DNA from 3 places in the Agrobacterium sp. 22-214-1 genome. Region 3 is predicted to be linked to each of the others. Evidence: predicted binding sites of a transcription regulator. Region 3 holds the regulator's gene; each other region holds the start of a gene.
What was found. Region 3 encodes LexA, which represses DNA repair genes until DNA is damaged. Its sites were predicted from a motif close to TGTTCNNNNTGTGTTCNG; they were not measured.
Positions count from the first base shown of each region.

Region 1 (11,133 bases), on a different contig from region 3:
CGAGGCGAACGGGTATGCGGTGGAATTTGCGGCCGGCGATCAGCGCGATCGCCCAGGCGATGACGGGCAGGAGCGAGATGATTGCGGAAAGCCCGAGGAACTGCATCACGATATCGGCGAAAATCGCACCGCCGTAGCCCAGAAGATTGGTGGGCTGGTTTCCTGTCGCGTAGGAGAGGCTCGGATCCGCGACATTCCATGTCGCGAGCGCGGCGATGCCCAGTGCAATCGTGGCCAGCAGAGCGAAACCGGCGAGAGCCATGATCTGACGCACGAAAAACGCCGTCAACACGAAGCGCGTGTGACGACCATCGAATGTCGGAGAATGCATTCTGCCCATGTCCCTGAACCCGTCGTTTTATGGTTTCGGCAAGATCCGGCAGGAGACCTGATCCCGGATTGACAGGGAAAACTAACCGCTTGCTGGTTAATGTCGTGTTAACCATGCGGTTTTTTGAGGCGCTTCGGCTTTACGGCAAAGAAAAAGGCCCGCCGGAGCGGGCCTTCTTTTGGGAGAGGGGATGGAGAACCCCTTTTCCCGGATATCAGGAGTGGTAGGCGGCTTCGCCGTGGGTTGCGAGGTCGAGGCCTTCGCGTTCGGCTTCGACCGGAACACGCAGACCAACGATCACGTCGACGATCTTGTAGAGGATCGCGGAGACGATGGCGCACCAGACGATGGTGATGGCCACGGCAACGAACTGCGTCCAGAGCTGCGAGGCGATGGAGAATTCAGGCTTGCCGGTGCCGCCAAGCAGCGGCGAGGTGAAGATGCCGGTGCCGAGAGCGCCGATGATGCCGCCAATGCCGTGGACGCCGAAGACGTCAGCCGTGTCGTCGTAACCGAACTTGTTCTTCACCACGGAGACGAAGAAGTAGCAGATCGGCGAGACGATGAGGCCGAGAACGATGGCGCCCATCGGGCCGACGGAGCCGGCGGCGGGGGTGACGGCGACGAGACCGGCGATCATGCCCGAAGCGGCGCCCAGCATGGAGGCCTTGCCGCGGGTGAAGCTTTCAACCAGCGACCAGGAAACGATGGCGGCTGCGGTTGCGAGGAAGGTATTCATGGTTGCGAGAACCGCACCGCCCGATGCTTCGAGGTTGGAACCGGCGTTGAAGCCGAACCAGCCGAACCACAGCATGGCTGCACCGACGAGGGTCAGCGTCATCGAGTGGGGGGCCATCATGTCCTTGCCGAAGCCGGTACGCTTGCCGACCATGATCGCACCGATCAGACCGGCGATACCGGCATTGATGTGAACGACGGTGCCGCCGGCGAAGTCGAGGGCGCCCATGCCGAAGATCAGGCCGTTTGCATCCCAGACCATGTGAGCGATCGGGAAATACACGAAGGTGGCCCACAGGATGGTGAAGAGGATGACGGCGGAGAATTTGACGCGTTCTGCGAAGGCGCCGATGATCAGCGCCGGCGTGATGGCCGCGAAGGTCATCTGGAAGGCGATGAACGTATATTCATAGATCACGACGCCCTGGGAGAAGGTTGCCGAGGTGCTGTCAAGCGAAACGCCCGACAGGAACAGCTTGCCGAAACCGCCGAAATAAGGGCCGGTGCCGCCGCCAAAGGCGAAGGAGTAACCGTAGATTACCCAGACGAGCATCATGACTGCGCCGACGACCGTGCACTGCATGAGAACGGAGAGCATGTTCTTGGTGCGGACGAGACCGCCGTAAAACAGGGCGAGGCCCGGAATGATCATGAAAAGCACGAGGATCGTCGCGACATACATGAATGCGGTGTCGGCTTTTTCCGGAACGGGCGCTGCGGCTGCTGCCGGCGCGGCATCCTGGGCAAAGGCGATGGCCGGAGCCATCAGGGCCGCCGCTGCGGCGCCCAGCTTGCCGAGCGTTGAAAACTTATTGAGTTGCATAGCTAGAAAACTCCCCTGTCAGCCGTGCTTCAAAGCGCTTCTGTGTTGGTTTCGCCGGTACGGATGCGCACGGCCTGTTCGATAGAGTAGACGAAGATCTTGCCGTCACCGATCTGCCCGGTCTTTGCCGCAGACGCGATCGCTTCGACGGCCTTGTCGACGACGTCGGATGGAACTGCGATCTCGATCTTCAGCTTGGGAAGGAAGCTCACCGCATATTCCGTGCCGCGATAAATCTCGGTATGCCCCTTCTGGCGTCCGTAACCCTTTACCTCGGTCACGGTCAGGCCCTGGATGCCGACGCCGGTGAGCGCTTCGCGCACTTCATCCAGCTTGAACGGCTTGATAATGGCCATCACAATTTTCATCTGGTTTCCCATCCTTTGTTTTGTCCTCGGCACGGAGCCGACTCTCCTGCCGCTGGCAGATCAGTAACAGCGACTGCGGACATACATTCAAAGGGCGTGCCAGTTTTGAGTGTGTATCTAACTTATTGAAATATAAAACTTATATGAAGGACGTCTGAAAAAGGGGCATTTGTCGCCAAAATTTGCGTCTATTAAATGTGCGATTTTCAGAAAAAGCACATTATTTAATCATTTGCCCTTTTGCGGATCAAACCCTCCTGCGCCACGGAGGCGACCAGTTCACCCTGTCTGGTGAAAATATTGCCACGAGTCAAACCGCGTGCGCCGGAAGCGCTGGGGCTGTCCTGTGTGTAGAGCAGCCAGTCATCCAGCCGGCAGGGGCGGTGGAACCACATGGCGTGATCGAGGCTCGCCACCTGAATCGAGGGATCGAAGATGGTCGTGCCATGGGCGTAGAGCGAGGTGTCGAGCAGGGTCATGTCTGAGAGATAGGCGAGAATGGCCGATTGCAGACGCGGATCATCAGGCACGTTGCCGACGGCGCGAACCCAGATATCCTGCTGCGGTTCGAGTTTTTCCTTGGAGATATAGTGGGTCAGCGATACCGGCCGTATCTCGATCGGCCGCTTGTTGCTCCAGTATTTGCGGATAGAGGCGGGCGCCTTGGCAAGAAAGGCTGCCTGCATCTGCTCTTCGCTCATCAGTTTTTCAGGCGGTGTCACGTCAGGCATTTTGATCTGATGGTCGAAGCCGTCCTCGAAAATCTGAAACGAGGCCGACATGGAAAAAATGGCCTTGCCATGCTGGATGGCGACCACCCGGCGTGTGCAGAAGCTCGCGCCGTCGCGGATGCGCTCCACCTGGTAGACGATAGGCACCAGCGGATCGCCGGGGCGCATGAAATAAGCATGCAGCGAATGCACGAAACGGTCGTTATCCACGGTCCTCTGCGCGGCGATCAGGGCCTGCGCGATGACCTGGCCGCCGAAAACGCGCTGCCAGCCGATCTGCGGGCTTTCGCCCCGGAACAGGTTCTCTTCCAGCTTCTCAAGATCGAGTGTGGCGATGAGATTGGCCATCGGGTCTGACGTTTGCGAGGGATGCGACATTTTTTCGGCCTGCTCCGGCTGTAGGAAGACGTCACATGGTCTATAGTGCGCCGATGATGCGTGCACAAGATTTGAGGAGAAGCGCGATGCTGGACGTAGTGGTGGCAGGCGGCGGATATGTCGGTCTTTCCGTTGCTGTCGCAATCAAGCAGGCGGCCCCGCATCTTGATGTGCAGGTGGTTGAGGCCTCTCCCGAGGATGTCTGGGCGAAGGACGTTCGCGCGTCCGCCATTATTGCGGCAGCCACCCGGATGCTCGATGTTTTCGGCATATGGAACGAGATCGAGCCGGAAGCCCAGCCGATACACAAGATGATCGTCACCGATTCGAAGACCGCCGATCCGGTGCGTCCCGTGTTCCTGACGTTCGACGGCGCCGTGGAAGAAGGCGGGCCGTTTGCCCATATGGTTCCGAACGTCGCTCTGGTGCGCGCATTGCGAGGCCTGTGCGAGCGTCTTGGCATAAAAATCCGTCACGGTCTTAGTGTTTCCGATTTTACTGCGGGTCCGCAGTCGACGGCCATTCGCCTTTCCGATGGGTCGACGCTCGAAGCGCGATTGCTGATTGCCTGTGACGGCGTTCGCTCCGCGCTCAGGGACATGGCTGGCATCAAGACCGTGCACTGGGCTTACGATCAGTCCGGTATCGTGACGACGGTTGAGCATGAGCGGCCGCATGAGGGCTGCGCCGAGGAGCATTTTCTGCCATCCGGCCCCTTCGCCATCCTGCCGCTGAAGGGAAATCGCTCTTCGCTCGTCTGGACCGAACGCACGGCCGATGCCGACAGGCTGGTGGCTTCCGACGATCTGGTGTTCGAGGAAGAACTGGAGCGCCGGTTCGGTCACAAGCTCGGTCCTCTTCGTCCGGTCGGTCCCCGCCGCGCCTTCCCATTGGGTCTGACGCTGGCACGCTCTTTCGTTGCACCGCGTTTCGCGCTTGCGGGTGATGCGGCGCACGGCATTCACCCGATTTCCGGGCAGGGCCTCAATCTTGGCTTCAAGGACGTGGCGGCTCTCGCCGAAACCGTGGTCGAGGCCGACCGGCTCGGCCTCGATATCGGCTCACTCAACGTTCTGGAGCGTTACCAGTCCTGGCGGCGTTTCGACACGTTGCGGATGGGCGTGACGACGGATGTGCTGAACCGGCTTTTCTCCAACGATATTGCACCCATCCGTATCATGCGTGATTTCGGTCTCGGCGTCGTGGATCGTTTGCCGGGTCTCAAATCCTATTTCATCGGTCAGGCCGCCGGCACGACGGATGCGAATGCGCCGCGTCTGCTTGCCGGCGAGGCGCTCTGATCCGACCCTTCCTGCATGTTTCTGATCGGCTTTTCCGGGATTGCCGCTTGACAGCCGATTCCGGGATTTTCTGCCCGGTGGCTTTACCGTAAAGCCGAATCCGGCCAAGGACTTATCCGGATTCATAATCTGGTATGGTCTGCGCCCTGGCCAACCAGATATTGCGGAGAACAAAAGCTGAATCCCATCGAGTCAGCGATTCGTATTCGATTCGTTCGCAGACTGTTCCGCAGCCGAATCGATTTCATTTTTGCCGGATTCTTTTTGTTTGCTCAACTGGCTGAATCTGAATGGAAAATTCCGTCGACAGGTCGCCCTGAGCCACTTTGCGGATGAGGCCTATTGCCTTTGTCTGCGGGCATTGCCATGTGTGGTGCGTGCGGCCTGCATCAGCAATGCCGGGTGCACGGCAAGCAGATGAAGTCGATTCGCGGATACTACGTTGAATTTTCGCCCCATGATCCTGAGCGGCCGCGGTGTCACGGCCGTTCTCGGCCCCACCAATACCGGCAAGACCCATTACGCGATCGAGCGGATGGTCGCGCATGGCAGCGGTGTCATTGGCCTGCCGCTGCGTCTTCTGGCGCGGGAGGTCTATACCCGCCTCGTTGAAAAGGTGGGTGCGCCGAATGTGGCGCTGATTACCGGCGAAGAAAAAATCGCACCGCCTAAAGCCAAATATTCCGTCTGCACGGTGGAAGCCATGCCGCGCGAGACGACGGCCGCCTTCGTCGCGATCGACGAGGTGCAGCTGGCGGGCGATCTCGAACGCGGGCATATCTTCACCGACCGGGTGCTGCATCTGCGCGGGCGGGAGGAAACGCTGCTGCTTGGCGCCGGCACGATGCGTCCTATCCTCGAAAAACTGCTGCCGGGAATTACCGTTGTGGAACGCCCGCGCCTGTCGCAGCTTTTTTATGCGGGTCAGAAGAAGATTACCCGCCTGCCGCAACGCACGGCGATTGTCGCCTTTTCCGCCGATGAGGTCTATGCCATCGCCGAGCTGGTGCGCCGTCAGCGCGGTGGTGCTGCCGTGGTGCTGGGCGCGCTTTCGCCGCGCACGCGCAATGCGCAGGTGGGGCTCTACCAATCCGGCGATGTCGAATATCTGGTGGCGACGGACGCCATCGGCATGGGTCTCAACCTCGATGTCGACCATGTCGCCTTCGCGCAGGACCGCAAATTCGACGGCTATCAGTTCCGCAATCTCAATCCCGGCGAGATCGGCCAGATCGCCGGCCGCGCCGGCCGCCATCTTCGCGATGGCACATTCGGCGTGACGGGGCGTGTCGATCCGTTCGATGACGAGCTGGTGGCGCGGATCGAAACCCATCAGTTCGATGCGGTTAAGGTTCTGCAGTGGCGGACGAAAAATTTCGATTTTTCCTCCATCGCCAATCTGCGCCTGAGCCTCGATGCCGCGCCGGCGATCCAGGGACTTTCGCGCGCCCTGCCGGCAATCGACCAGCAGGCGCTGGAATATCTGTCGCGTTATCCCGAGATCATCGATGTGACGACGAGCGATGCGCGGGTGGAAAAACTCTGGGAGGCGTGCGCTCTTCCAGACTATCGCCGCATTGCTCCTGCCCAGCATGCGGACCTGATCTCCACGCTCTATTTCGACCTCGTCAAACGCGGGGCGGTGAACGAGGATTTCATGGCCGAGCAGGTGCGTCGCGCCGACCGGACGGATGGAGAGATCGATACCTTGTCTGCGAGGATTGCGCAGATCAGAACATGGACTTATGTATCGAACCGCCCAGGATGGCTTGCCGATCCGACACACTGGCAAGAAAAGACTCGGGAAATCGAGGATCGATTGTCCGATGCGCTACATGAAAGGTTGACGAAACGCTTTGTTGATCGCAGGACATCTGTGCTCATGAGGCGCCTGAGAGAGAATGCGATGCTTGAAGCTGAAATCAGTGTAAATGGTGATGTCTTCGTAGAAGGTCATCACGTCGGCCAGTTGGCCGGGTTCCGGTTCACGCCGGTGCCGGGAATGGAAGGGCCGGATCAGAAGGCCGTGCAGGCTGCGGCGCAGAAGGCGCTTGCGCTCGAATTCGAGGCGCGTGCCGCGCGTCTGCATGCCAGTGGAAATGGCGATCTCGCTTTGAGCTCCGATGGTCTGGTTCGCTGGTTGGGCGAACCGGTTGCCCGCCTTTCGGCCGGCGACAACATCATGAAGCCGCGGGTGATCCTGCTTGCCGACGAGCAGCTGAACGGCAATGCCCGTGATCACGCGCTGGCGCGCGTCGAGCGTTTCGTCAATCATCAGATTGCGACCGTGCTGAAGCCGCTGGACGATATTTCCCGCGCCGAAGACCTTCAGGGTCTGGCGAAGGGTCTGGCGTTCCAGCTCGTGGAAAATCTTGGCGTGTTGTTCCGCCGCGACGTTGCCGAAGACGTGAAGTCTCTGGATCAGGATGCGCGCGCCTCCATGCGCCGCTACGGCGTGCGTTTCGGCGCCTATCACGTTTTCCTGCCGGCGCTTCTCAAGCCCGCTCCGGCGGAGCTTGTGACGCTGCTCTGGGCTTTGAAGAATGACGGTCTCGGCAAGCCGGGTTACGGCGACCTCATTCCGGTGCTGGCCGCAGGCCGTACCTCGGTCGTCACCGATGCCAGCTTCGAGCGCATGTTCTACAAGCTCGCCGGTTTCCGCTTCCTCGGAAAGCGCGCCGTGCGTATCGACATTCTCGAGCGTCTGGCCGATCTCATCCGCCCGCTGCTGCAGTGGAAACCCGGTCAGCAGCCGCGCCCGGAAGGCGCTTATGACGGTCGCCGTTTCACGACAACGACCGCCATGCTTTCCATTCTCGGCGCGACGCTTGACGACATGGAAGAAATTCTGAAGGGCCTCGGTTACCGCGCCGATCAGGTGACGGCGGAAGAGGCGCAGGCCTTCCTCGCCAGCCACGCCGGTGCCTCTGCTCCGGCTGCCGCGGAGGCGGCGACGGCTGAAGAGGAAAACGTCGAGACCGAGGAACACGAGCCGGCTTCCGAAGAACAGGTGTCCGAGACGGCGGCTGCTGTCGAAGGCGAAGCTGTCGAGGCGCCGGTTGCGGAAGCTGCCAGCGAAGAGGCTGTCGCAGCCGAGGCCGTGTCGGAAGGCGCCGAGGCCGCCGAGCCCAAGCCCGTTCTTCTGTGGCGTCCGGGTGGTCGCAACGAAAATCAGCGTGGCGAAAACCGTCGTCCCGGCAATCGCGGTCAGGGTCGTGGTGAAGGAGCGCGCGAACAGGGCGAGCGTCGTGGCGAAGGCCGTCGCGACAATCGTGACGGTGCAAGTGCCAATCGCAGTGGCGACGGCGAGCGCAAGCGCGATGGCGGCCGTCCGGACCGTGGCAACAACCGCAACAACGATCGTCACGATCGCGGGGAGCGCAAGGACCGGCCGGAACGCAATGACCGTGGCGGAAAGCCGCAGGGTCAGCAGCGCTTCGAAGCCAAGCCGCCGCGCAAGGAAAAGCCGCTCGATCCGGATTCGCCTTTCGCAAAGCTCGCTGCTCTCAAGGAGCAGCTGAAGAAGTAAGCCCATGGGAAGCAGCGAACAGCCACTGGAAAGCACGCGTCAGCGTCTGGACAAGTGGCTGTTCTTTGCCCGCATGGCCAAATCCCGTTCGCTTGCCCAGAGCTACATTCAGTCGGGCCACGTCAAGGTCAACGGCATTGCCATTCGCCAGTCCAGCCATGTGGTGAAGGCGGGCGACAGGCTGGAGATCGACTTCGAGCGGATGGACAAGGTGCTTGTCGTCAAGTCCGGCGGAACACGGCGTGGACCCTATGAGGAAGCCAGACTTCTCTATGACGACGAGACGCCGCCACGGGAACCTTCCGACAGGCTGACACCTCTCGAGCAGGCGTTGCGCCAGCCGGGCAGCGGGCGTCCCACCAAAAAAGAGCGCAGGGCGCTCGACAGGTTTCTGTCTGACAGCGACGGAAGCAAAGATTAGAATAAACCTCCGGGTCGCACCCCTTTTTCAGAATTGTTTATCCTTGCTATCTGCAAGCAAAGGCATTACGTCACTTGCGAAATTGCCCTGTCTGAATTCCGGGCGACGGCTTGTGTTCCGAAGCCCACAGACCCGGCCTGCATATTCTGGAGTTCATCATGACATATGTCGTGACCGACAATTGCATCCGCTGCAAATATACCGATTGCGTTGAGGTCTGCCCCGTCGACTGCTTTTACGAGGGTGAAAATTTCCTCGCGATCAATCCCGATGAATGTATCGATTGCGGTGTGTGCGAACCGGAATGTCCCGCCGAAGCCATCAAGCCCGATACGGAGCCGGGTCTCGACAAATGGCTGAAGCTCAATGCCGAATATGCGGCAATCTGGCCCAATATCACGATCAAGCGCGACCCGATGCCGGAAGCCAAGGAAATGGACGGTGTCGAAGGCAAGCTCGAGCTTTATTTCTCCGCCGAGCCCGGACAGGGCGACTGAGTTTTTACGGCCTGACCGCGAAACCATGATTTAAAAAGCCCTCGCAGCAGCGCGAGGGCTTTTTGCTGGGCCTCATCCGCCGCGGCCGGATTGCAGCGTGGTCGACAGCAATGTCAGAAGGGCCACGCTTTCCTCCAGGCTTTGCCGCTGACGGCTTTGCAGGATAGCGGCCTGCAGACGGTTCATCTCGCGGGCGATCGCCGCTGGCTGCCAGGTTCGCAGGGCTCTTTCGATGATGGGTTTTCTGCGGAAATGGATGTGGCGTCCAAGTGTCTGCATGACCTGACCGGCCTGCAGTTTTTTCTCATCCATTTCGGCCCGCATCTGGTCGAGCAACTGGAATTGCTTGAGGCACCCCTGGAGCACAAGAAAGATCGGGGTCTTCGAAGAGACGATCTTCTGCGTCGCGTGGAAAAAGGCGTTTCTGTCGCCTTTCAGAATGGCGTCGACGGCATCGTCTGCGGAAACTGTGCTGGCATCACCGATGATCGCCAGCACATCGTCTTCCTCGATCACGTCGGCTCCGCGGCAATAGAGCGCCAGCTTGCGGATTTCGTTGCGCGAGGCGATGCGGTCACCACCCAGGGATTCGATTAGCCTCTGTTTTGCGGCTGGCGCAATGCGCAGATTATCGGCGGAGAGTTCCTGATCGATCAATGCGTTCAATGAGCGCGCATCGTCGGCATAGCAGGGAATCGCAGCGATGGAACGCGCCGGTTCTGCGATCTTGCGCAGTCCCGTACCCTTCTTGATGTCGCCTGCTTCGATGATGAGGAAGCTCGCTTCCGGCGGTGTCTCGGCAAGAATCTGCAGCGCATCCACCAGCGCCTTTTCCGCCGCAGCACCTTTGACCCAGACGAGTTTTTCGCCGCCGAAAAGGCCGATGGCATTCACCTCGTCGAGCAGACGGCCGGGGTCGCCCTGCAGATCGGATGCGGTCAGTTTCAGCGATGCGAAAGCGTCATCGGGATCGATACCGGTCTTTTTGGCGATGACGCCTGCGCGTTCCGACACGAGACCGCGATCCGGGCCGTAAAGGACGAAAATGCGAAAGCGCTCCGCCGGATTTTCGGCGAAGCGCTCAAATTCATGGGACTTTATCTCTGTCACGGCCGCCGCTCTCAGCGGCCGAGCGTGGCGGCGATATCGGTGCGGATGATTTCAGCCAGTTCCCGGGCCGCACGGTTCTCGGCGTCGCGGATTGCCCGGATCTTGGCGAATTCCTGCTGCGGCAGGTCCACCTGTGCTGTTACGCTGCGGCGTGCGGAGCGCAGGATTTGACCGTCGGAAACGCGTGTCAGCACATATTGACCGCTCATCACGACACGACCAGGGTAGGGACCATCGTAATTGTTGTTCGCACGGGTCGTCAGGTCGTAATTCTGCACTTCCGTTGACGTGGCGCTCGAGCTTACGGAAATCTTGACGTTATATTGCGCCGTGGCCGGTTGGCCTGCGCCGCCGGCCATCAGAAAGATCAGTTGGTTGCGGACTTCCTGCCCGACTCTGCCACCGACGTCGGAGACGCTGACGGCCGCCAGTCTTTCCTTGGTTCCGGAAGCTTCCCCATAAAGCGGGCGCACCTGGCAGCCTGCCAGAAGACCAGCCATCGTCACGACGGAAATCGCTGCCGCGACGCGGCCCCATCTTGAAAAAACGTCAGACAACAATGTTCACAATCCTCTGCGGAACCACGATGACTTTCTTGGGCTCGCCACCGGCAAGAATGGATTTGACGGCATCCAGCGCAAGGGCGGCCGTTCGGACCGCATTTTGATCCGCATCGCGCGCGATTGTCAATTCGCCACGCTTCTTGCCGTTGACCTGCACGGGCATGACCACATCGTTTTCCTCGACCAGCGAAGCGACGAAGCTTGGCCATGGCGTCTGGGCCACGAGGCCCGTATTGCCCAGTGCGGACCAGCATTCTTCCGCCAGATGCGGCGTCATGGGGGCAATGATGCGGATGAGGATTTCGACGGCGTCGCGCGCGGCCGCCTTGACGTCCTCAGGCTT
Region 1 covers NZ_JBNWCK010000005.1:230,927-242,059, reverse strand. Annotated here, with positions in the region: gene ACQZ5G_RS18870 (DNA translocase FtsK) at 1-331, opposite strand, end outside; gene ACQZ5G_RS18865 (ammonium transporter) at 546-1,892, opposite strand; gene ACQZ5G_RS18860 (P-II family nitrogen regulator) at 1,922-2,272, opposite strand; gene tesB (acyl-CoA thioesterase II) at 2,485-3,369, opposite strand; gene ACQZ5G_RS18850 (ubiquinone biosynthesis hydroxylase) at 3,345-4,670, shown strand; gene ACQZ5G_RS18845 (helicase-related protein) at 5,128-8,199, shown strand; gene ACQZ5G_RS18840 (RNA-binding S4 domain-containing protein) at 8,204-8,620, shown strand; gene fdxA (ferredoxin FdxA) at 8,779-9,117, shown strand; gene holA (DNA polymerase III subunit delta) at 9,190-10,227, opposite strand; gene lptE (LPS assembly lipoprotein LptE) at 10,239-10,784, opposite strand; gene leuS (leucine--tRNA ligase) at 10,777-11,133, opposite strand, start outside.
Region 1: ACQZ5G_RS18845 (helicase-related protein) is a predicted target of LexA. The motif match lies at 4,883-4,900, and genes of this name have one in related genera.

Region 2 (8,065 bases), on a different contig from region 3:
ATTCGGAGGTTTACCGAGAATTCCGGCCAGATCGGCAAGAGATTTATTACGAGGGACAACGATCATCTCCCCGTTACGAACCCAGGCGTAACATTTGTCGCCGGGCTTGATTTTCAATTGTTCGCGCACGTTCTTGGGAACTGTCATCTGCCCTTTGGAGGTGATTGTCACCTGAAAGCCCATGCTGCTGCCCTTTTCTTACTTTTCACCCATTGTAAGGAATTTAGCATCAAGCGCATCAACGCGAAAGCTCTTTCAACCCGAGCCGGATCAGCTTGGCGCTGTCGCCGCCCTCCCCGCCGTTCTTCAGCGCGGCGGCAACCGCATTGGCGGCCTGGTCGCGCGAATAGCCGAGATTGGTGAGCGCGGAAACGGCATCCGCTACCGGCGCGGATGCGACGCCTTCGCCAAGCTCCTGCTTGAGGCCGATCGAGGCGGAAGCCTCTCCGGCAAAGGCCGGCGCCTTGTTGCGAAGCTCGGTCACAAGACGTACCGCCACCTTCGGCCCGACGCCCGGCGCGCGGGAGATCATCGTTTTGTCCTGTAGCGCAATGGCATTGGCCAGTTCGGAGGGCGACAGCGTGGAAAGAACGGCCAAGGCCACTTTCGATCCCACACCCTGCACGCTCTGCAGCAGGTTGAACCATTCCCGCTCTAGCGCCGAGAGGAACCCGAAGAGCTTCAGCTGGTCCTCACGCACATAGGTTTCGATGAACAGCACCACCGCCTCCCCGACGGAGCCGATTTTCGACAGCGTGCGCGCCGAACAATAGGCGACGTAACAGACGCCGTGAACATCCACCAGCACATAGTCCGCGCCGATTTCCTCGATGCTGCCTTTCAGTTTTCCGATCATGATGCCGCCCGCTGCAATGAGACTTTAAATATTCAACCGGCCGCCAGCAGTCGCCGCATCCTGTCACCGCCGCGATTATGGGCGTGGCAGATTGCGATGGCGAGCGCGTCCGCCGCATCGTTACCCTTGAATTCGGCCTTCGGCATCAGGATTTTGAGCATCATGTGAATTTGCTGCTTTTCGCCATGCCCGACACCGATGACGGCCTTCTTCACCGCGTTCGGCGCATATTCGAAGACCGGCAACCCTGCGCGCGCCGGAACCAGCATGGCGATGCCGCGCGCCTGGCCGAGTTTCAGGGTCGCAACCGCATCCTTGTTCACGAAAGTCTGTTCCACCGCCGCTTCATCAGGCTGGTGGCTGTGCACAATATCCGCCAGCCCGTCATGCAGCTGGCAGAGCCGCGAGGCCAGATCCATATCGCCGTCCGACGTCACCGTGCCGGAGGCGACAAACCGCAGGCTGTTGCCGAGAGTGTCGATCACCCCCCAGCCGGTGCGCCTTAATCCGGGGTCAATGCCAATGATTCGAATCGTCTTTTGCATGAGGCACCTTATCTTTCCGGCTGCGACCCTGCCAGCGATAAGTGAACAAAACGACAACATTCATCAAATTTGCAGTGCAGCATTTACCTCTGCTTAAACCGCGTACCGCATTGTTCCCCCACAAAATCAAAAAAGGGGAGCTGCGGACATGATGATCCGCGGCATAATATTTGAGCCATATCAGCCATCCGGTGGCGCCACATGCATGGCGCGGGAACTGATCCGGCATTGGGGGCTGTATCGGCCATGCTGAACCGTTTTCATTCTATATCCACCAAAGTGCTGGCGATTTTCCTGGCGCTTATGGCGATCTCGACCGGGGCTCTGACACTTCTCGGTTATCAAAGCAGCAGCGGCGTTCTTGAAGAACAGGCGTCGAAATCCATGGAGAGCATTCTCGTCTTTCGCGGCGACATGCTCCAGGAGCGTCTTGAGCAGCTGAAAACACAGGCGGATTCCATTGCCAAGATCGAATCCCTGCAAATGGCTGTCGTCTCCATGCGCAGCGGCTGGGCGACCGTGCAGAAGAACTCCGGCGATGCGAAGGCGGAACTGCAGCGCGTCTTCGTCAAGGAAAACCCCTTTGGCGAAAAGGAAAAACTGATCAAGCCGGAAAGCCCAAGCGGCTTCTATTATTCAACCCATGAGAAGACCCAGACGGATATTGGCGGTTATCTGCAGGGAACGCCGTTCAGCGACGTTCTCTTCATCGATCCCGCAGGCACGGTCTATTACTCTTACCTGAAAGGATCGGCTTTCGGGGAAACCGTCACCGGCAGCGCCTGGGCGGAAAGCGGCCTCGGCGCGGCTTTCGCACGCGGCGCCGCGAATGCCGAAAAGGCCGTGAACGACGTGGCGCAGACCAGCTTCTCCGGCCTGCGCATCGATGCCGCCACGAAAGAGGCCGGCATTTATTTCGGCGTTTCGGTCGTCAAGTTCGGCGCGTTCAAGGGCATCGTGCTCTTCCGGGTCAAGGAAGAGGTCTTCAGCCAAATCCTCACGAAGGGTGTGACGGCCGGCAGTTCCGAACAGTCCGCAATCGTTTCCGCCGATGGCAAGGTTATCGGCGTGGAGGGTAACAGGCTGGTCGGCCTCGATCCGGCAATCTATGGCTTCCATGGGCAGGCGCTGAATACGACGGGCATGACGATTGCCAAGATCGACCGTGCCGATGGCGAGGCCAATGCCTATGCCCGCCCCTTCTCCTTTGCCGGGGAAAAATATCTCGCAGTGGAAAGCATGCTGCGCAGCGAATTGAATGCGGGCTCGGTTTCGATTGCCGGCACGCTGGCCGTGATCGGCCTTTGCGTTCTGGCCGCCATGTGCGCGGCGACGGCCTTCTTCGCGCGGCGCCTGTTCGCACCGCTGGAAAAGCTTGCGGGACTGACCGGCGAAGTGGCCGCAGGCCGTCTCGATGCGGAGATCGGCAATCAGGACCGGAAGGACGAGATCGGCCGCATGGCGCGGGCGCTCGGCAGTTTCCGCGAAAAGCTCATCCTGCAGCGGGAGATGGAAGAAACCGCATCGCGCACGCGTGAGGAAGCCGAAACGGCCCGCCGCGCGCATCTTGCGGAACGGGAGGCCGAGGCCGGCACCCTGCAGATGGTCGTGCATTCCCTGGATGAAGGTCTGGATCGGCTGGCGAACGGCAATCTCGCCTATCGTATCGAAACCGTCTTCCCCGACGATCTCGAAAGCCTGCGCCATAACTTCAACACGGCGCTTTCCCGGCTCAGCGAAACCATGCAGGCCATCGGCGGCAACTCCGCCGCGGTTCGTGGCGGTTCCGAGGAAATGCGGGTGGGCGCCGATCAGCTCGCCGAACGTACCGAGCGACAGGCAGCTTCCATCACCGAAACGGCAAGCGCCATCAAGGCGATCACGGAGGCCGTTCGCGACCAGATCGAACGCGCCGAACAGGCAACGCGGATCGCCCGCGATGCCAGCGCGGAGGCCACGGCATCCAGCCGCGTGATGGAGCAGACCATCGCCGCCATGGAGGCGATCCAGACCTCGTCACGCCAGATCAACCAGATCATCGGCGTCATCGATGAAATCGCCTTCCAGACCAATCTTCTCGCCCTCAATGCCGGCGTGGAGGCAGCCCGCGCGGGCGAAGCAGGCAAGGGCTTTGCGGTCGTGGCGCAGGAGGTGCGCGAACTGGCGCAGCGTTCGGCGGCGGCCGCAAAGGAGATCACCAGCCTGCTGAAACGCTCCACCGACGAGGTTTCCGCCGGCGTGGCGCTGGTGGAAAAAGCAGGCACGTCGCTTTCCGGCATCGGCAAGCATGTGCAGACCATCAGCGCGCGCATCGAGGAGATCATGGACTCCACCCGCGAGGAAGCGCACACGCTCTCGGAAATCAACAGCACCGTCGCCAGCCTCGACACCATGACCCAGCAGAATGCCGCCATGGTGGAAGAAACGACGGCCGCCATTCACAATCTCGCCTCCGAAGCGGGTGAAATGGATGGCAGGCTTGGACAATTCACGCTGGCTTCCGACCGGGATGCGGCTGGTCATCGCGACGCCCGACAAATTCGGCGGGCAGGCTGAAAAAGCAAAAGGGCCTCTTCGGAGGCCCCAATTTTTTTGAACCATCCTTCAATTCTGCGCGACTTCACTGGTAAATCGGGACACGCGCCTTACATCCGCAGCAAAGATTTAAATTTCGCAGGAGCGTCGGATGATCCCCTTTTCCATTCTCGACCTTTCGCCCATCGGCGAAGGCGAGAGCGTCAGCGAGGCGCTTGAAAATTCCCGCCGAATGGCGATCAAGGCCGAAGAACACGGCTATAACCGCATCTGGCTGGCGGAGCACCACGGCATGCCGGGTATCGCCAGTGCTGCAACATCGCTGGTCATCGCCCATGTGGGCGCGGCCACGAAACATATCCGCGTCGGCTCCGGCGGCATCATGCTGCCCAACCACTCCCCGCTCGTCATCGCCGAGCAGTTCGGCACGCTTGCGGCGCTGCTTCCCGGCCGTGTCGATCTCGGTCTCGGCCGTGCGCCCGGAACCGACATGCGCACGGCACGGGCGCTGCGCCGCAATCTCGATGCCGGCGCGGAAAACTTCCCGCACGATATCGTCGAACTCCAGCGTTACCTCGGCCCGCCGCAACAGGATCAAGCCATTCTCGCTGTGCCGGGCATGAATTCCAACGTGCCGATCTGGCTGCTCGGCTCCAGCACCTATAGCGCACATCTCGCCGCAGCCCTCGGCCTGCCCTATTCCTTCGCCTCACATTTCGCGCCGGATATGCTGATGGAAGCCATCCATATCTATCGCGAGCGCTTCCAGCCTTCCGAAGTGCTGGACAAGCCCTATGTGATGGTGGGTGTGATGGGCGTCGGCGCCGATACGGACGAGGAGGCGCAACATCTCTTCACCTCGTCGCAGCAGCAATTCGTCAACCTGCGCCGCAACGTGCGCACGCAGTTTCCGAAGCCGGTGCACAGCATGGACGATTACTGGAACGAGATGGAACGTTTCTCTGTCGAACACACGCTGCGTTTCGCAGCCGTGGGCTCGCCTGAGACGATCCAACGCCATCTCGACGGCTTCCTGGCGGAAACGCAGGCGGATGAGCTGATCGTTTCCATGCCGATCCATGACATCGAAAAGCGGCTGCGATCCGTGGAGATTTTTGCTGACGTGCGAACCTCCATAAAGAAGGCTGCCTAAACAAAAAGCCCCGGAGCGGACGCTACCGGGGCTTTTTTTGAAATATGAGACGTCAGGCGGAAAGCTTGGCGAGAATTTCTTCGGACACTTCGAAGTTGGAATAGACGTTCTGCACGTCGTCATCGTCTTCGAGATTGTCGATGAGCTTCATCAGCGACTGCGCCTTTTCTTCATCCACAGGCACCGTGTTCTGCGGCTTCCAGATGGCCTTGACGCTTTCGGCTTCGCCCAGCACGCCTTCCAGCGCCTTGGAAACCTCGTTCATCGCTTCGAAACCGCAGATGATGGTGTGACCATCTTCGGAAGATTCGACATCGTCGGCACCGGCCTCGATGGCGGCTTCCATGACCTTGTCGGCATCGCCGACTTCAGCCTTGTAGGAGATTTCGCCAACCCGATCGAAAGAGAAGGAGACCGAACCGGTTTCGCCGAGAGCGCCGCCGGCCTTGGTGAAGATGGAGCGAACGTTGGAGGCGGTGCGGTTGCGGTTGTCCGTCAGGGCCTCGACGATGACGGCGACGCCGCCCGGGCCGTAACCCTCGTAACGGACTTCGTCATAGTTTTCGCCATCCGCGCCGGACGCCTTCTTAATCGCACGCTCGATGTTGTCCTTGGGCATGGACTGGGCCTTGGCGTTCTGGATTGCCAGACGCAGGCGCGGGTTCATGTTCGGGTCGGGCATGCCCGTCTTTGCCGCAACGGTGATTTCGCGCGCAAGCTTGGAAAACATTTTGGACCGCACGGAGTCCTGCTTGCCCTTGCGGTGCATGATGTTCTTGAACTGTGAATGACCAGCCATGGAAAACCTGATTGTCGTAATTTGGAGATTGCGGGCCTTATAAGTGCGATAGCCGCGCCATTCAACCCCGCAAGCGCTTTCTCTTGCTGCAACAACGGAAGGAACTGATTTATCCGCTCTTCGTTCTGATCATGAACGCGGCGGAACAGGGCATTTTTCCTCCGTCGCAGCATGACACCCGAAGGAGAAAACATATGGTCAGCCTGACTGAAGCACGAGAAGCACCGGCCCGCCAGCTCTGGGACGAGATCAATTCCGTCCATGCCGGCATGCTCGGTCTCGAAGGACTGCACAACCACATGCAGCCCATGGCGCCTCATGCGGACCCCAAGACCAACACCATCTGGTTTTTCTCCAAAAAAGACACCGATCTGGTGAAATCGCTGAAATCCGGCTCCCGGGCGCATTTCTGCGTGGTGGGCAAGGACCATGACTACCACGCCTGCCTTTCAGGCATCCTCGAAGCGCGCGAGGATAAAACCAAGATCGACGAATATTGGAACTCCGTCACCGCCGCATGGTACGAACATGGCAAAAGCGACCCGCAACTGACCATGCTGGCGTTGCATGTCGACGATGCCGATATCTGGGCTTCGACGGACAGCACGCTGAAATTCGGCTGGGAAATCGCCAAGGCGAACATGTCGGATGACAAGACGCCTGACGTCGGCGTTCGCCAGCACCTCACCTTTGCCTGAGAAACGGCTCTCCCCGGCCTTCCTCGCCCGTCGCTATGCTACATGCCTTTTGGCACCAGTATCTGCGGCTGGCGGGGAAGGTTCCTCATCGAAACGCGGATCACCGGATCGGTCGCATAGGCAATGCGGAAACTTTCGCCGAACATCGTCAGAAACTGCTCCAGCGGCGGGCCGGTGCGGTGCATCGGCAGGATAAGCGCGGAGCGCAGGCGCTTGACCACCCGGCTCATGCTGTCGGCCCCCATGGTCAGCCCGCCATCCACCGGCACCATCAGAACATCCAGACGGCCGATCTCGGCATAATGCGTATCCGTCAACTCATGATGCAGATGCCCGAGATGGCCGATGCACAGCCCGGCAACCTCGAAGATGAAGATGGAATTGCCGTTCTCCTGGAAGGACTCGTAATCGCCCCAGCGGTTGCGGATATCGGTTGCGACATTGCGGATATAGACATCGCCCACCAGAACCTTGTGCTCGGCCTTTTCTCCCGGCGTATCGCTCCAGCCATGCAGCACATATTGAATGGCCGGGTCCGGACTGAGGGTAAAATGCGTCGAATGCGCCCGGTTCATCGTCACGACAGTCGGCGTGACGGGCGGACGATAGACGCCGTTATAATCGGTGGCGATAGTCACACCGCCGGGGCTTTCGATGAGATAGGTGGAATGGCCGATGAAGCTGATCTTCACCTCTTCCTTCGCCGTCGCCTGCGCCAGCTGAACACCCGGCGGATTGAAGCTCGCGAACATGACGCCCGGAATGTTGCTGGCGATCGCCTGGCACTGGCTGACGGGAGGGCGGCTCGCCGTCTGGGAGAAGGCCGCTCCCGAACAGGCGATCAGCCCCGATATTGCAAGCATTAGCACGCGCAGCATCATGCCACTCCCCTGAACTTGCGAAGCTGAGAGGATGGGACAGGTTTTGGCGAGCGTCCAGTTACAAGAGCTCACACTCTCGTCATTGTGAACGCGTCGGGGGAAGATTAAACCCAGAAGGACGGCAGGGTTTCCGAAAGCCGCGGCCCGATGCGCAGCGGCGCAATCTTTTCCGCAAGTCCGGTTCGGTCGGAAATCTCAACGCCGACACCGCAGATCGTCGCAGGTCCGCTCGCTGCCTCGAAACGGCCCTTCGGCATTTTGGAAATGAAGCGGTTGATCGGCTCTTCCTTCTCCATGCCAAGCGAGCTGTCATAATCGCCGCACATACCGGCATCCGACATGTAAGCGGTTCCGCCGTTCAATATCTGGGCATCGGCGGTCGGAACATGGGTGTGGGTGCCGACAACGAAGCTAGCGCGCCCATCGACGAAATGGCCGAAACACTGTTTTTCGCTGGTCGCTTCCGCGTGGAAATCGAAAATGATGGCGTCGGCCTGTTCCTTCAGCGGGCAGGCGGCAAGAATGTTTTCCGCCGACTTGAAGGGATCGTCCAGTTCCGGATGCATGAAGACCCGGCCCATGATGTTGGCAACCAGTA
Region 2 covers NZ_JBNWCK010000002.1:153,185-161,249, reverse strand. Annotated here, with positions in the region: gene ACQZ5G_RS10515 (AbrB/MazE/SpoVT family DNA-binding domain-containing protein) at 1-183, opposite strand, end outside; gene ruvA (Holliday junction branch migration protein RuvA) at 239-856, opposite strand; gene ruvC (crossover junction endodeoxyribonuclease RuvC) at 889-1,401, opposite strand; gene ACQZ5G_RS10500 (methyl-accepting chemotaxis protein) at 1,648-3,957, shown strand; gene ACQZ5G_RS10495 (LLM class flavin-dependent oxidoreductase) at 4,088-5,089, shown strand; gene ACQZ5G_RS10490 (YebC/PmpR family DNA-binding transcriptional regulator) at 5,142-5,888, opposite strand; gene ACQZ5G_RS10485 (pyridoxamine 5'-phosphate oxidase family protein) at 6,083-6,586, shown strand; gene ACQZ5G_RS10480 (MBL fold metallo-hydrolase) at 6,625-7,467, opposite strand; gene ACQZ5G_RS10475 (TIGR00282 family metallophosphoesterase) at 7,572-8,065, opposite strand, start outside.
Region 2: ruvC (crossover junction endodeoxyribonuclease RuvC) is a predicted target of LexA. The motif match lies at 1,443-1,460, and genes of this name have one in related genera.

Region 3 (11,133 bases):
GCAGGAGGTGGCGTCCTGGGGCGGAAGCGCTGCGACGGGCCGGCCGCACGGGTGGTTTCTGGGGCTCGCCTCGGCTGGTTTTCTGCTGTTGACATTGCTGCGCAGCCGGCTTGCGCTTCTGGGCATGCCGCTTCTGTTCCTTGCCTTTGGCCTGTCAGCCGCCACGGCCTATCGCGATCCGCCCGATTTGCTTGTTCATGAGGATGGCGAGCTGGTGGCGCTGCTGGAGGACGGCAAAGCCTATACGACGAAGGCTCAGCCGCAGGGTTTCGTTTATGGCCAGTGGCAAAGGGCGCTGCTTTTACCGGAACAGCCTGTGCCGCCGGTCTTTCTCAAGACCGAGGCTACGGCAAAAACCGTGGCTTTGGCCCCGAAGGCGAAGCTTGATCCGCAAGAGATGAGCGCGGTTGCACGGCAGATGACGGCGGCCCTGAGAGACGCCGAGCCCGGTGTTTTCACCTGCAGCAAAGGCATATGGTGCGTTGCGCGCGCGGGAAGCGGCGAATGGATCATCGTTTTGGAAGATGGCCGCTTTGCCGGAAAGGCTTGCGATATTGCCGATATCGTTATCGTCTCCCGCAGAACGTCCTTTTCCCAATGCCGCTCGGGCGCACTTCTGCTGAACCGCGATATCCTGCGGCGGATCGGTTCGCTGGAAATGGACTTCGCCGGCAGCGATCAGGCAGGGGTGGTCGGCAGACTGCGCGCCGCAATCGCCGGCATGGACAGGCCCTGGAGCGAACATCGCTATTACGACTGGAAAAGCGGCCGTTTCGATCACGACGTGCCTGATGCCGTCATGCGGTTGCTGGCGGCATCACAATAAAGTGCCGCCAGCATGGGTCGTCAGGCCTTGATGCGCAGATCCGCCGTCAATTCGCCGATCCCGCTAATTTCCTCTTCATGCGCCGCGTCGCGCCAGACTTCCTTCAGCCCGGCCTCGTACCATTCGCGCATGGCGGGAAGGGTGAGCAGCCGGTCGCAATAGGCTCTCGCCGCGGGCGAAAGTTCCGCGCCATAAGTCTGGAAACGAAATGCCACCGGGCAGAAGAAGGCATCGACCGCCGTGAATTTCTGGCCGGCAAGAAAAGGCCCGCCGAATTTCGCGAGTCCTTCGCTCCACAGCGTATCGATGCGCTTTATATCGGCCGCAAGCCCGGTATCGCCACCCTTCGGTTTTACGCGAATGCCGACCGACATCGGGTAGAGATTGCGCAGCGAGGAAAAGCCCGCATGCATTTCGCTCGCCGCGGAACGTGACCAGGCCCGTGCCTGCTTGTCGCTCGCCCAGACGCCCTGGTGTCTTTCCGCCAGATATTCGGCGATCGACAGCGTTTCCCAAATTGTCACGCCCTCATCGACAAGGCAGGGCACCTTGCCGGTCGGCGAGAAGGTGGAGAAGGAAACGCCTTCGCCGAAGGGAACGAGTTTTTCATCGAAGGCGATGCCGAGCGTGCGCATCAACACCCACGGCCGCAGCGACCATGAGGAATAGTTCTTGTTGGCGATATAAAGATCATACATGACGTGTTTCCCCGATATGACGCGCATTTCTATACCGGCGGATGGCCCTTGGAATATTGCAAATAATCCATGGCTCCCATAAGCCGCGTTGATGAATGGCAAGGTGAGGGCAGGGAGAAGGAGGCATATCTACCTCACCGCCCGGAGATGAGGGCGAAACACACCCTCTCTTTACTTCCGCAGAGCCGCTCTGTTCCAGAGAACAAGCCAAGATGCCTCAAAGGGAGCGCCATCGTCTCGATGACGCCCTTAGCGAAAAAAGCGGGCTGCCAATTAATGGTAGCGGCGGATCAGCCCAACCAGCTTGCCCTGGATTTTCACCCGATCCGGCCCGAAAATACGGGTCTCATAGGCGGGGTTGGCGGCTTCCAGTGCGATGGAGGCTCCCTTGCGGCGGAAACGCTTCAGGGTCGCTTCTTCATCATCCACCAGTGCTACGACGATATCGCCAGGATTGGCCGTGTTGCCGTTGCGGATTATGACGGTATCGCCATCAAAAATGCCGGCTTCGATCATCGAGTCGCCCTTGACCTCAAGAGCGTAATGTTCGCCCGAGCCGAGCATGTCGACCGGCACGGCCACATCATGGGTGTTGTTCTGGATGGCGGAAATCGGCACACCGGCGGCGATACGGCCCATGACCGGCACGGTGACTGCACCGCCGAGATCATTGGCCGGCGCCTTGGGGGCAGGGGCCGGCTCCGGCGTCTTTGGCTTGCCGAGGCTGCCTTCGATGACGCTCGGCGAGAAGCCGCGCTGCGGCCTTGCACCCGGCGCATAGGCCTCAGGTAATTTGATCACTTCCAGCGCGCGCGCCCTGTTAGGTAGCCGGCGAATGAAGCCGCGCTCCTCGAGTGCGGTGATCAGCCGGTGGATGCCGGATTTGGAGGCAAGATCGAGTGCGTCCTTCATTTCATCGAAGGAGGGCGGCACGCCGGACTCTTTCATTCTTTCATGAATGAAGAGAAGCAATTCCTGCTGTTTGCGCGTGAGCATGAGGAAAACACCCTTGAGAATCGTCGTTGAAGTCGCGAAACAAATACAGAACGAACACTATATGTTCCATATGTGTTCCGCAATCCCCTAAAATTTCGTGAAGGGTGCATCGCAGATCGTGATTTGATCGTCGAAACCATGAACAAAGCAGATTTAACGACGTAGGCGGCACGTCTTGAATACTAAAACCACCGACCGGATAGACCCGGCCGGTGGTTTCTGGCTGCCGATTTGCTACGGGCCGAACGTCAGTAGATCGTGAGCGCAGGAATGAAGCTGACTGCGATGAGAAGCAGCATCGCCATGGTGAAGAACGGCCACAATTCCCTCGTCGTCGCGCCGAGCGGCGCTCTGGCTATGGAGGACGAGATGAAGAGCGTGGTGCCGATCGGTGGCGTATAGAGCCCGATACCGAGATTGATCACCATCATCATGCCGAGCTGCACCCGGTCGAGCCCGATCATATCCGCAAGCGGCACGAAGATCGGTCCGAGCAGCAGGATTGACGGCGGCAGATCGAGCGGCATGCCGATGATCAGCATCAGGACGTTCATCATCAGAATGATCAGGATCGGGTTGGAGATATTCTCCGCCACCCAGGTGGCGAAATGCTGGGGCGCCTGATCGAAGGTGAGCACCCAGCCCACCGCCGCACTGCCCATGATGACCAGCATGACGACGCCGGTTGCGGAGCCAGCCTCGACGAAATTGTCGCAGAAACGCTTCCACGTCAGATCGCGATAAAAGAAGATGCTGAGCACGAGCGAATAGACGACGGAAAGAACGGCCACTTCGGTCGGCGTTGCAAAGCCGAAGCGCAGGCCGAGGATGATCAGGATCGGCAGAAGGATCGCCGGCAGGCTGCGGAATGCAAGTAGTGCCAGATCGCGCTTGCGGATGCGTTCGTCTCGCACCGCATAGCCACGCCGCACGGCAATGGCCCAGCAGACGAAGATGAAACCGACCGCCATGAGCAGGCCCGGCAGAATGCCGGCGATGAACAGATTGGCGATACTGACGCCGCTGACCAGCGAATAGAGGATCATCGGGATCGACGGCGGAATGAGCACGTCGATGACGGCCGAGGTGGCATTGTTGGCCGCACAGAGGGGAGCGGGATAGCCCTGGCGCTTTTGCCATGGAATGAGCACCGAGCCGAGCGCGCTCGCATTGGCGACCGCCGAGCCGGAAACGCCGCCGAACACGACCGAGGAAATGACGGTGGTGGAAAGCGGGCCGCCGCGCCAGCGCTGCATGGCCTTGGAGGCCAGCTCCAGAAGCTGGGTTCCAAGTTTGCCGCCGAGCATCAGCGTGCCCGCAAGCATGAAGAACGGCAGCGCCAGCATCGGGAAAGACTGGGTCTGGTCGTAAACCTGCTGCGCCACGATCGAAAGCGGCACATAACCGTTCCACAGCACGGCGACGCCCGCAGAGATGATCAGCGCATAACCGACCGGAACCGCAATCATCATGAGAATACAAAATGCAATGATCATCACGATGGTCATAGCGGCATCTCCTCGGTTGCACCGTGCGGGCGCGCATGCCAGCCGCCGGAGAGAATGCGCAGGCTTGCCGTTGCGGTGGTGATCGAGACCAGTGCCGCGCCGAAGGCGATGGAATAATATCCGATGCTGTTGGGCAGTTGCAGCACAGGGCTGATTTCCGCGCCGGCGATCTCGGCGACGACAAGCGCCTGCTGCGCGAGAATGACGAAGCTTGCGACCGTCACGAGATTGGCGAACAGCAGAACCGCCACCTTGCCGCGTTCGTCGAACTTGTCATAAATCCATTCAACCGCCATATGCGCGCCGCTCTGCGCGGCAAGGGTAATGCCGGCAACGATGAACCATGGAAACAGCATGGTCGGCAGTTCTTCCGCAAAATCCAGCCCGCCGGATGTCGATAGATAGCGGACGATGACGTTTGCGGTCATGATGACCGTAAGCAGAATGCCGGTTGCCACGATGATGATGCGGCAGAGGATGGCGATGAAACTGTCAACGCGATTGGCGGCGGACAAGGCTCCTTCGAGCATTGGCGCATCTCCTGAAAACTGAAACCGTATGAATGTCGGTGTGAGCGAGGCTCCCGCCGATCCTGTCGGTGGACATGAAGGCGAGGCCGGGCGGCATGAACCGGCCCGGCATCCTGATCGTCAGCCCTTGGCGGCCTTTTCCAGCTCAGCGACGAAATCGCCGAAGGGCTTCTGCTTCCATGTCTCCAGCACCTGCGCGGTCGCTTTCGCGAAAGCGGCGTGGTCGATGTCTTCCACCACCTCGATGGCGGCATTGGCCTTGAAGGCGGCCAGCGACGCGCTTGCCTTTTCCGCCGAGAGTTTGCGCTGAAGCGCCCCCGCCTCCTTCGCCGCCGCCTTGACCGCCTCGAAATCCTTGCCCAGCCGCCCCTCGGCGAATTTGGACATCAGGAACGGGGTGGACTCCCATTTATGGGCGGTGAGGCTGATATGTTTGTTGACCTCGTAAAGCTTGGAGCTTTCGATATTCACGAGCGGATTTTCCTGCCCGTCGACGACGCCCTGCTGAAGCGCGATGTAGAGTTCGCCGAAGGCGATCTGAACCGTCGCCGCATCGAGCGCCTTGAAAATATCCATCGTCATCGGGTCGGCGGGGGTACGGATTTTCAGGCCTGCGACGTCCTGCGGCTTGGTGATGGCGTGTTTGGAATTGGAGACATGGCGGATGCCGTTGTCCCACCAGTCTAGCGGCACGATGCCGACCTTCTGGAAGCGCGCATCGAGCGATGCGCCGACATCGCCTTCGAGTACCTTGATCGCCTGATCGGCGTTGCTGAACAGGAAAGGCAGGCCGAGCGCCGCGAGTTCTGGAACAACGCTCGAAACCGGACCCTGGCTGTTGGCGGTGAAATCCAGCGCCCCGGTGCGCAGGCTGGTCAGCATGGCGGCGTCGCTGCCAAGCGTTTCCGAACCGGCGACATTGATCGCCACGCGGCCTTCGGTTTTCTGGGCAACGAGTTCCGCGAATTTCGTGGCCGCGATCGTGCGCGGATTGCCGGGCGCCGCGCCATGGCCGAGCGTCAACGTCGTGGCGGCCCGGGCGTTGCGGGCCGTCGTCAGAATGGCCGGCGCCGCCAGTGCCAGTCCGGTACCGGTCAGGAACATACGCCTGTTGATGGAAATACTCATTTTTCTCCTCCCTGGATTCAAACACCCTCGGCGTTGTCCGATCACGCGGATAACGCGCTCCACTCCCTTGAAACCGCCGGCTCCCTCCGGCTGATTCCGCACCATGTTTCAGCTTCAGCCTTTAGACCGAACCGTGCGGTACTTCAAAACTTTCATTCTCCAGCCACGCCCTTGCGCGCGCCACGATCATCGCCGTCGAGATGCCGTAGCGGTCATGCAGGGTGGGCAAGGCACCCGCATCCAGAAAAGCATCGGGCAGGGCGATCTGCCGCAGGCGCGGCGCCCGGCCGCTTTTCATCAGCGCCATCGCCACGGCCTCTCCAAGCCCGCCGATTTCGCTGTGGTTTTCCGCCACGATGACCAGACGATCCGCCCGGTCCACTTCCGCGAAGATCGAGGCGGTATCGAGCGGCTTGATGGTGGGGGAATGCAGCACGGCGCAGCCGACGCCCTCCTTCTCAAGCAGGGCAGCCGCTTCGAGAACCCGCATCGTCAATATGCCGGACGATATGAAAAGGACCTGCGCACCATCGCGGATAAGCTTCGCCTTGCCGAGTTCGAACCGATAGCCATATTCTTCGAGCACCACCGGTACCTGGCCGCGCAGCAGGCGCATATAGACGGGGCCGTTATAATCCGTAATGGCCGGCACCGCGCCTTCTATGTCGGTCGCATCGCCCGGGTCGATGATCGTCATGTTCGGCAGCGCGCGAAAAATCGCCAGATCGTCGGTTGCCTGATGGCTGGGGCCGTAACCCGTCGTCAGGCCGGGCAGGGCGCAGACGATCTTCACCGGCAGGTTTTCCTCGGCAATCGCCATGGCGATGAAATCATAGGCGCGGCGGGCGGCGAAGACCGCATAGGTGGTCGCAAAGGGCACGAAACCTTCGCGCGCCAGACCGGCCGCAGTGCTCATCAGGAGCTGCTCGGCCATGCCCATCTGATAAAAGCGTTCGGGAAAGGCTTTGGCGAAAATATGCAGGTCGGTATATTTGCCGAGATCGGCGGTGAGGCCGACAATATTCTCGCGTTCCTTCGCCAGCTGAACAAGAGCGTGACCGAAGGGCGCAGGCCGTGTCGGCTGGCCTTCGGCGGCGATGGAGGCGATCATCGCCGATGTGGTGAGGCGCTTCTGCGGAGCTGCTGCACTCATTGCGGCCGTCCTTCTTCAAGCGCGTCGAGCGCCAGCTTCCATTCATGTGCTTCCACGCGAATGAAATGGGTGATTTCGCGGTTTTCGAGAAAGGGCACGCCGCGGCCCATCCGGGTATCGAAAATGATGGCGCGCGGCCTATCATCGGTAAGTGACATGGCGATATCGAAGGCATCTCGAACCTTGTCGATATCGTTGCCATCCACGCGCTGCACATGCCAGCCGAAGGCCGCGAATTTGGCGTCCACGGGTTCGGAGGACAGCATCTCGCGGGAAGGGCCGTCCGCCTGCTGATTGTTGAAATCCACGAGATTGATGAGATTGCCGAGCCTGTGATGGGATGCCCCCATGGCGGCTTCCCAGGTGGAACCTTCGCCCAATTCGCCATCCGACATCAGGTTGATGATGAATCGGTCGGAATTCTTGCGCTTAAGGCCGAGAGCCATGCCCACCGCAATGCCAAGCCCATGGCCGAGCGATCCGCCGGTGATTTCCATGCCCGGCGTATAGGAGGCCATGCCGGACATGGGCAGGCGCGAGCCGTCGCAGCCATAGGTCTCCAGCTCGTCTTCCGGGATGACGCCCGCCTCGATGAGCGCTGCGTAAAGCGCAATCGCATAGTGGCCGATGGAGAGCAGAAACCGGTCGCGGCCTTCCCAGTGCGGATCGTCCGCCCGGTAACGCATGGTGTGAAACCAGGCCACCGCCAGAACATCGGCAATACCGAGCGCCTGGCCGACATAACCCTGTCCCTGCACCTCACCCATCAAAAGGGCGTTGCGCCGGATGCGCCAGGCGCGTTCCGCCAGCGATACATTCGCCAGCGCCGCTTCCTTCGTTGCATCTGCGTGCCGATATCCCTGAGCCATGGTTTCCTCCTCCCGGTCAGAAAAATCGAAGCCGGTTTCCCGGCTTCGAAAGGTGGTTTTCAGTGAATGAGCATTCCGCCATTCACGTCGACAACCGCACCGGTGACGTAGGAGGAGAGGTCCGAGGCGAGGAAGAGATAGATATTGGCGACATCGATGGCGTCGCCGAGACGGTTGAGCGGAATGCCCTTGAGAATGTCGCGGCGCATGTCGTCGGTCAGCTTGCCGCCGGTAATGTCGGTCCGGATCAGGCCGGGAGTGACGGAGTTGACGCGAATGCCGTCGGGGCCGAATTCACGCGCCATGGCCTTTGCGAGACCGAGAACGCCCGCCTTGGCCGCCGAATAATGCGGCCCGCCGAAAATGCCGCCGCCACGTTGCGCGGAGACCGATGACATGCAGGCAATGGAGCCGCCGCCATTGTCGCGCATATTGGGAATGAAGGCCTGGCTGAAATTCAGCACACCGGTCATGTTGACATCGACGATGCGCTGCCAGTCTGCGCCGGTGATATCGAGCGTCTTCACCGGCTGCGTAATGCCGGCATTATTGATGAGGATATCGATCTTGCCGAAAGCGGCGATGACTTTTTGCGCGGCTGCCTCGCAGGAGGCGCGATCCGCCACATTGCCGCCGACGCCGAGATGCTCGCCGCCATCCACTTTTTCAAGCGAGGCCGCGGCTTCGATGCTGCCGGCTTCATCCAAATCCACGATGGCGACGCGGGCGCCGTGGCGGGCGAAAAGTTCCGCCGTGGCGCGGCCGATGCCACGCTTGCTGGCGGCGCCTGAAATAACCGCGGTCTTTCCATTCAACAACATAAGCAATCCTCCCAAGCCGGGCGGGCCGGCTCCATACGCTTGACGGCGGTGCTCCCGACCTGCCGCCGCATCCCGTCCTGCGACGAATGCAGCCTCGATATTGCAGATGGGCAGAGGGCGCTTCAAACGCGAAGTTTACATCATCTCATGAATCTGCTTCAGTAATCGAATGTTGAACGGCATTTCACTCACCTCCATCCGCGCCTTCGAATCCGCCGCCCGGCTCGGCTCATTCCGCGCCGCTGCCGACGAGCTCAACCTGTCGGCGAGCGCCGTCAGCCACGCCATCGTCAAGCTCGAAAGGGTGCTCGGTACGCCGCTTTTCGAGCGCACCACGCGAACCGTGCGCCTGACAGCGGCGGGGCAGACGCTTCTGACACATGCATCGAACGCCTTCGAGGAGTTACGGCAGGGCATTGAGGTGGTGTCCTCCAACCGCTCCCATCTTCTGCGCCTGCATTGCGCGCCGAGTTATGCTGCGCAGGTATTGTCTCCGCGCCTGCCGCAATTCTTGAACGCCAATCCGGGGATCGAGGTGCGGCTGGCGGCCAGCACCGCCTATGTGCGTTTCGTCGATGGTGAATTCGATGCCGATATCATCTATGGCGAACCGCAGGGAGACGATCTCATCATCATTCCGCTGGGCAGCGAGCGTGTCACGCCGCTGTGCTCGCCGGCGCTCGCGGACGAGATCAGGACACCCCGGGATTTGAACCGGCAATTGCTTATTCGAAGCGACAACAAACGTCTGCAATGGCCGGACTGGTTCGAGGCCAATGGGCTCGGCAAGCCGCCCATTCAGGCCATGAGTTTCGACCGCAGTTTCCTGGCGATCGATGCCGCCGCCAATGGCGTCGGCGTGGCGCTGGAATCCACACGCCTTGCCCATCGCGAGATAAAATCCGGGCGGCTGGTCGCGCCCCTGAGCGGCGCGACGCAGGACCTTCACTATGTCGGCCATTATCTCGCCTATCCCAAATCCGGCAGCCAGCGCAGGCTGGCGAGACGGTTTGCCGACTGGCTGATCGAAGATCTTCAGGATCCCGCATTTGAATAGGAATGTGGTTGTTACGTGAATTGAATTCACTGGCGCGTTAATTTTTTCCGCTTGCTCACGAGCGGACCTCTCCGTCATTTTCCGGTCGGAATAATGAGGTTGCAGCGTGATCGGCATCGTCCCTTCGGCTGCGGCTCAAGGGGAGGATTGCATGAAAGATCGCATCATATCGGCGTCCGGCGCGCCATATGACGGCTATGGGCGCGAGGAGATGCTGGAAAGTGTCGCCAGGATCGGTTTTCGCCATGTGGAGCCTGCCTTTATCGTCGGTTACACCGAACCATTCGACGAGAGCGCGTTCCTGCCGGCTGAAATGGCCTCATGGCGCCGCTCGCTTGATGATGCCGGGCTCGGCTGCCATGCCGTGTCGTCGCATATCGATCTTGGACTGGACGATTCCGTAGAAATTTTCACCGGCAGAATGGCTTTTGCGGCGGGAATCGGCGCGAGGGTAATCGCCACCAATGCCTCGGCCCGGCAGCGTGAAGACCGGTTCCTGCGCAATATCGAGGTGCTTCTGCGCCGTGCCGAGGCCTTCGGCATCGTGATCGGGCTGGAAAACCCCGGCGATGGCAGCGACAACCTTTTCAACATTGCGCAGGAGGGCGTCGCGCTCACGCGGCGTTTCGGCTCCCCATGGCTGGGGCTGAATTATGACGCGGCCAATACCGCGTCCCACCGTCCGCAACTCAGGAATTTTGCCGATGACGCGGTGGCGGCGCTGCCCGCCTCGGTCCACGCACATATCAAGGACGTGAAACGGACGCCGGAAGGCTGGTTTTTCGTGCCGGTGGGCGAGGGCGATATCGATTGCCGCAAGCTGCTCGGTGAGATTGCCAAAAAGCCGGAGATGCCGATCAGCATCGAGTTTCCAGCGCGCCTTCACCGTCGCGCGGATGCCCAGCCGGTAAGGCGTATCAGCCCCGCATCGCTTCGGGAAATAGAGCAGGCTCTGGCGGTTTCGCTAGACGCGGTCAAAAGAGGATTGGCCGGGGGTGGAGCCGCAAGCTCGGTCGCTGTCGCCTGAGAAGCGGCAGGGGCTGGCGTAGACGGCATAAAGGAGGAGAGTAATGCAGAGATTTGTGAATAATCCCGACGAGGTCGTCGAGGATACGGTGAAAGGCTTCGTCAAGGCCCATCGCGACATCGTGCGCCTTGCGGAAAATGCGCGTGTCGTCGTCGCCAGGGGCGCGCCGGTCGCCGGCAAGGTCGGCGTGGTTACGGGCGGCGGCTCCGGGCATGAGCCGGCCTTTATCGGTTACACCGGCCGCAACATGCTCGATGCCGTCGCCGTCGGCGAATTGTTTTCATCACCCACGGCCAAGAGCTTTCACGACGCGATCCGCGAGGCCAATGGCGGCAGGGGCGTGATCGTGCTCTACGGCAATTATGCCGGCGACAATATGAATGTGAAGATGGCGACAAAGCTCGCCGCCAAAGACGGCATTGAGATCGCCACCGTCGTCGCCAATGACGATGTGTGTTCCGCTGCCCCCGAGGAGCGTGAGAAACGCCGCGGTGTCGCTGGCGAAATCTTCATGTGGAAG
Region 3 covers NZ_JBNWCK010000001.1:588,482-599,614, reverse strand. Annotated here, with positions in the region: gene ACQZ5G_RS03060 (ComEC/Rec2 family competence protein) at 1-826, shown strand, start outside; gene ACQZ5G_RS03055 (glutathione S-transferase family protein) at 847-1,524, opposite strand; gene lexA (transcriptional repressor LexA) at 1,798-2,520, opposite strand; gene ACQZ5G_RS03045 (TRAP transporter large permease subunit) at 2,769-4,028, opposite strand; gene ACQZ5G_RS03040 (TRAP transporter small permease) at 4,025-4,558, opposite strand; gene ACQZ5G_RS03035 (TRAP transporter substrate-binding protein) at 4,679-5,686, opposite strand; gene ACQZ5G_RS03030 (transketolase family protein) at 5,808-6,839, opposite strand; gene ACQZ5G_RS03025 (transketolase) at 6,836-7,708, opposite strand; gene ACQZ5G_RS03020 (SDR family NAD(P)-dependent oxidoreductase) at 7,768-8,529, opposite strand; gene ACQZ5G_RS03015 (LysR substrate-binding domain-containing protein) at 8,699-9,586, shown strand; gene ACQZ5G_RS03010 (sugar phosphate isomerase/epimerase family protein) at 9,738-10,613, shown strand; gene ACQZ5G_RS03005 (dihydroxyacetone kinase subunit DhaK) at 10,657-11,133, shown strand, end outside.